DNA from 2 places in the Thiomicrorhabdus xiamenensis genome. Region 1 is predicted to be linked to the other one. Evidence: predicted binding sites of a transcription regulator. Region 1 holds the regulator's gene; the other holds the start of a gene.
The links. The regulator HrcA, encoded in region 1, represses chaperone genes, less so after heat shock. The targets are predictions, from matches to a motif close to TTAGCACTCNNNNNNNNNGAGTGCTAA.

Region 1 (3,173 bases):
ATGCGGGTAGATGCGCACTACGCTGCTGCCCGGAATAACATAAGGGCGCGTGCTCATGGTGTGCGGGTTGACCGAAACCAGACTGAGCACATCCAGACGCGGGTCGAGAATCGGCCCGCCCGCAGACAGGGCGTAGGCGGTAGAACCGGTCGGGGTGGCGATAATCATTCCATCGGAACGCTGGGTATTCAGAAAACGGCCGTCCACCTCGGTTTCGAATTCAATCATTCGCGGCGAGTCGGTTTTGTGAATCACGACGTCGTTGAGCGCCAGCTGATCGAATTCGAGTTTGCCGTCCTTTCGTATCTGAACATGGATCAGATTGCGTTGCTCGTATTCACACTCGCCGACCATGACTTCATCCAGTGTGTTGAGCATCTCGTTAGGCGAGATGTCCGTCAAAAATCCGAGACGTCCCAAGTTGATGCCGAGAATTGGAATGTCGTGATCGACCACGGAGCGGGCTACATCGAGAAAGGTGCCGTCTCCGCCGACAACGATGGCGATATCGATATGTTTGACCAGTTCCAGTCGGTCAATGACTTCGACGCCGTATCTCTGATGCGGGAAGTCGGCGCAGGAAGCCGAGTCCAGCAGGACCGTTTTGTCATGGCTAAGCAAATGCTGCAGCAGGCGATTGATCGTATCCCAGCAGGCAATGCCGTCGTATTTGCCAAAAATGCCGATTCGCTTAAACATGATTTTCTTTTCCTTCACTTCCCTCAAGGCTTGAATAAGAGGGGGATAAATTTATAATTTAGCACTCGTGCCAGGGGGAGTGCCAGACACTCTCGGAGTTTGCTGTTTGCAATTATATGAGAATAGCAAAATTCAATTTGTCCATCTCAAGGCTTTGCTTTCAATTTAAGTTGGTTTACGTATGTTAAATGATCGTTATCAAATGTTGTTTAAAAACTTGATGGGATTATACCTTAGCGACGGCAAGCCGGTAGGTTCGAACACCTTGAGCAAGCTGCCGGAAGTCGCCTTGAGTTCTGCGACCGTGCGGAATGTGCTGGCGGATCTGGAAAAGATGGGATTTCTGCACTCGCCGCACACCTCCGCCGGAAGGGTGCCTACCGATAAGGGATATCGACTGTTTGTCGATACTCTGCTGACCTATCAGGAACCGAGCAAGGTACATGAGCAGGATCTGCGTCAAAGGTTGTCGGTCGATCTCAATCAGGATCGTCTTTTGCAAGAAGCATCCAAACTGCTTTCCGGTCTGACCGGTATGGCGAGTCTGGTAATGCTGCCGCCGAAAACTCAGGAAAAACTGCAACAGGTCGATTTTCTGATGTTGTCGGCAAGACGCATTCTGGTGGTTTTGGTCTTCGGTGATCAGGATGTCCAGAATCGCATAGTGGAACTGGATCGGGATATTCAGTCCGATCAGCTGCAAAAACTGGCTAATTTCCTGAATCAGCAGTGTCTGGGGCTAAGCCTGCTTAAAGCACGGGAAAAACTTGCTTTGGCGGTCGAACAGAATCAGCTGCAGGAAGATTTCCCGTACAGTTCGTTGTTGCAATCGACCGACGATCTTTTGAATCAGCAGCTCAACGATCGAAAACCTCTGGTCGTGTCCGGCAAAACCAATCTTCTGGATTACCAGGAATTTGCGGATTCGCAGAAACTTAAACGTATTTATCACGCCTTTAACCAGCAGCAGGGATTGTTGGAACTGTTCGATAAAAGCCTGCAGGCGCCTGGGTTGAAAGTGTTTATCGGCAGCGAGTGCGGTAATGAGGTGTATCAGGGATGCAGCTTGATTACCCGGCCGTATGCGGTTGAAGATGAAGTGCTCGGCGTACTCGGTGTGATCGGACCGAGCAGAATGAACTACCAGAAAGTGGTGCCTCAGGTCGATTTGACCGGGAAAATTTTAAGTTCCCTCTTGAAAAAATAGCGGATGCCCCTTATGTCAAACCCTAGTCAAATACAGAAATAACTATTCGGCCGATGCGTTAAGCGTCGTCTGAAAGTGCAACAGAGATTTTAAACATTAAAAAATAGGAATACATCGTGGCTGAACAAAACCAGAAAGAGATGAATCAACAGGAAGTGGAAGAGAAGGTTGCAACGGCAGAAGAGGCGATGCAACAGAGCGAAGAGCAGCTGGAAGAGGCTCAGAAGGCAGTTGATAACGATATCGAGTCGATGCTGGCGGAAGCTAAAGACGAAGCGGCCAAGCATAAGGATATGGCGCTGCGTCTGCAGGCGGATATGGAAAACCTGCGTCGACGTACGCGTTTGGATTTGGAAGAAGCGCATAAGTACGCCCTGAAAAAATTTGTTGATGCATTGATTCCGGCAATGGATTCAATGGAAATGGGGATTGAAGCCGCGTCCAAAGAGGAAGCAACCAAAGAAAGCATTAAGGAAGGGGTCGAGATGACCTTTAAGCAGATGCTGGATGTGCTTGCCGAATTCAGTGTTGAGCGTATTGACCCGAAAGGGGAGAAATTCAACCCGCAGGATCATGAAGCGATGACGATGATTCCGTCTCCGGATCACGAATCGCAAACAGTCGTCGATGTTATCCAGAAGGGGTACAAGCTTAATGACCGTCTGGTTCGTCCAGCGCGAGTTATTGTCGCTCAATAAGGTTTTTGCCGAAGCTGAAGGGAAACGGTGAAAAAATGATAAAAAAATGCATTTTTCCCTTGAATCCTGAAAGAGCACCCCTATAAACAGTTCAAACGTAATTTTTAAACGAATTGAGTTCATAAAGAATTGTCAAAATTTGCCAACGGCTTAAACACGGTTTCGTGTTTATACCTATCAAACTGGAGAGAAATCAGATGGCTAAAATCATTGGTATCGACTTGGGTACAACCAACTCTTGTGTATCGGTAATGGAAGGGAAAGAAGTTAAGGTTATCCCGAATGCGGAAGGTGCGCGTACTACGCCTTCGATCGTTGCTTACACAGATGACGAGATTTTGGTTGGTGATCCGGCAAAACGCCAGGCGGTAACTAACCCGGAAAACACGCTTTTTGCAATTAAACGTCTGATCGGTCGTCGTGCCGACGATGCGGTTGTTGCCAAAGACAAAGACATGGTTCCTTACGCGATCGTTGCCGCCGATAACGGTGATGCTTGGGTACAGGTAAAAGATAAAAAATTGTCTCCGCAGGAAGTTTCAGCTCGTACTCTGATGAAAATGAAGAAA
Region 2 (3,173 bases), 620 kb from region 1:
TTCATTCACCATGCCTAAAGAGTGCATGTCATACACTAATGCTTTTAGTCGCTCGGAGGAAAGGTGGCCGATAGGAGCCTTGCCGTTGAGCACGAATTCTCCGGTGCGGTTGGCTTCATATAACAAAGCCTTGCGGCTTTTTTTAACCGGGTAGCTCTGTAGAACGTAGTCGACAATCTCCATCGGGTTTTCGAGGGCGTAGTGCCAGCCGCGAATGGTCGCGCGTTTAAAGGCTTCGAGCTGGTCGGGATGCTTACTTGCGAAATCTTGCGAGGTAAAGGTGAAATCGCCATAAGAGTTAATGCCGAAGGATTTTGGGTCGATCAGCGAGTAAGTGAGGTTTTTTTCGTTTAACTGAGCCGGTTCATTGGTGCTGAAAGCGGAATAAAAGTCGACTTTCTTATCGATAAAATCTTGAACATTAGCGCTATGCGGCAGTTGCTGAATATCGTCTGCAGTCAAGCCGGCTTTATTGAGTAAGGCGTAAATCTCATAATTGTGTGCAAACATTAATTTTTTCCCTGCAAGATCGTGCAGGGAGTCGATCGGTTTATGCGCCAGAAACACAATCGGGGAGTACTGCAAAGAAGGGAAAAGGATTTTGATCGGCTTGCCGTTGATGTAATCTTTGAGAATCAGACTTCCGTCCACGCCGATTTGGTAATCGCCGCTAACCACCTGATCGATGATGCTGTCTCCGTTCCAGGCATTCAGTTGAACGTCGAGGCCGGCATCGTTGTAGAAGCCTTTTTTTTGAGCGGCGTAGAATCCGGCATATTCGAATTGGTGATGCCAGTTGAAAAGCACTTTGATCGGAACCGGAGAATCCTCAGTGGCAATCGCTCTGAACGGAAATGTAAGACTGAGTAACCAAAAGAGAGTGACAACAAAAAACGCTAGACGGTTGCCGGTTGGTATCATCGCTTAAGGTTCCTTAAAAACTGCTTCTATCTCTTCAAGTATAAAGGGTGTAGAAACGATGTTTTAGTTTGTTTTACCCTGGAAAGAGTCTTTTCTGAGTGCTTACCATAGCAAAGTCTTGCGGTGCTTTTTTGTATTTATTATTTACTTGAACTCGTGGTCAGGAATGAGATGGCGATCCAGATCGATAAAAAACGCTATTGGAAACTCCCAGAAGAATCAATCGGATACTGTATCGATCCGACTTTTTTTGAATCGCTGGGTTGAAAATATTTCAAATGCCCCCATATCTGTTGACAGCTTTATGCTGATGAATAAAATGATTAGCACTCTAAAGTTTGGAGTGCTAATTTTTGCTTTATGCTTACGCGATTTGCCGCGGGCTTAAAGCACACGGATTGCTGTTTTAGTGGAATAGTTTAAACGGCGTCCGGAAAACCTCTTTTTTATATGTATTTTGATATCTAACTTTTTAGGGAGAAACCTATGAACATTAAACCTTTACAAGACCGCGTTGTGATTCGCCGTGTTGAAGAGAAAAAGCAAACTGAAAGCGGGATCCTTCTTCCGGGATCTGCTCAGGAAAAAGAGAACATGGGTGAAGTGGTCGCTGTAGGTCCTGGTAAGGCTTCTGATTCTGGCGCGATTATCGCCATGACAGTTAAGGTCGGCGATAAAGTTATGTTCGGTCAGTACTCTGGTCAGGAAGTTAAGGATGATAACGGCGAAGCGTTAATGATTATGCGCGAAGACGATATTATCGCGATCGTAGAGTAATAAGGTTGATTCAAATTTAGATTTAGTGGCCTGGATTTTCAGGTCGTCTTAACAAAATAGAGGAATTTAAGAAGATGGCAAAAGACGTCAAATTCGGTTTAGATGCTCGCGAAAAAATGGTTGATGGGATCAACATTCTTGCGGACGCAGTAAAAGTAACCCTTGGGCCTAAAGGTCGTAACGTTGTACTTGATAAGTCTTTCGGTGCGCCGACTGTAACTAAAGATGGTGTTTCTGTGGCACGTGAAATTGAACTTGAAGATAAGTTCATGAACATGGGTGCGCAAATGGTGAAGCAAGTTTCTTCACAGACCAACGATGTTGCCGGTGACGGTACCACAACGGCTACAGTTCTTGCGCAAGCGATCGTTCGCGAAGGGATGAAGTCGGTTGCAGCGGGTATGAACCCAATGGATCTTAACCGTGGTATTCACAAAGCGGTTGAAGCCGTTGTTGCGGAAATCAAAGCAATGGCTAAGCCTTGTGATACCAAAGCTTCTTGGGCTCAGGTTGGTACTATCTCAGCAAACTCCGACGCTAAAGTCGGTGAAATGATTGCCGAAGCGATGGAGCGTGTTTCTACCGAAGGTGTTATCACCGTTGAAGAAGGTTCTTCTCTGGAAGATGAACTGGTGGTTGTAGAAGGTATGGAATTTGACCGCGGTTACCTGTCTCCTTATTTCACGACTAACTCAGACAAAATGATTGCAGAGTTAGAAGCGCCATTCATCCTGTTCTACGATAAGAAAATTTCTAACATCCGTGATCTAATGCCGACGCTGGAAGCGGTTTCTAAAGCGAGCCGTCCACTGTTGATCATTGCGGAAGACGTTGATGGTGAAGCGCTAGCGACGCTAGTAATTAACCAAATGCGCGGTATTCTGAAAGTTGCGGCTGTTAAAGCGCCTGGTTTCGGTGAGCGTCGCCGTGCAATGCTGCAAGATATGGCCGTTCTAACCGGTGGTACGGTTATTTCTGAAGAAGTCGGTCTAAGCCTGGAATCTGTAACTCTGGACCTTCTTGGTGAAACTAAGTCTGCAGTCATTGGTAAAGACACCACTAAACTGATCGATGGTGCTGGTTCTAAAGATGATATCGACAGCCGTGTTGCGCAAATCAAAGCTCAGCTGGAAAGTACGACTTCCGAGTACGATAAAGAGAAGCTGCAAGAGCGTCTGGCAAAACTTTCCGGCGGTGTTGCGGTTCTTAAACTTGGTGCGGCTACCGAAGTTGAGATGAAAGAGAAGAAAGACCGTGTTGACGATGCGTTGCATGCGACGCGTGCTGCGGTTCAGGAAGGTATCGTTCCAGGTGGTGGTGTTGCTCTGGTTCGTGCGCTTTCTAAAGTGTCTGTTGAAGGTGATAACGACGATCAAAACGTCGGTATCCAGATCGCTATGCGCGCTATGCAGGAGCCAATGCGTCAGATCGCGGCAAACTGTGGTCTTGAAGGTTCTGTTATCGTAAACAAGGTA

Region 2: the regulator HrcA is predicted to act here: its motif matches at 1,245-1,271, upstream of HQN79_RS02195 (co-chaperone GroES).

Annotation. Positions count from the first base shown of each region.
Region 1 covers NZ_CP054020.1:1,088,274-1,091,446, forward strand. Annotated here, with positions in the region: gene HQN79_RS05015 (NAD(+) kinase) at 1-699, opposite strand, end outside; gene hrcA (heat-inducible transcriptional repressor HrcA) at 902-1,906, shown strand; gene grpE (nucleotide exchange factor GrpE) at 2,023-2,604, shown strand; gene dnaK (molecular chaperone DnaK) at 2,802-3,173, shown strand, end outside.
Region 2 covers NZ_CP054020.1:469,465-472,637, forward strand. Annotated here, with positions in the region: gene HQN79_RS02190 (diguanylate cyclase) at 1-921, opposite strand, end outside; gene HQN79_RS02195 (co-chaperone GroES) at 1,408-1,698, shown strand; gene groL (chaperonin GroEL) at 1,773-3,173, shown strand, end outside.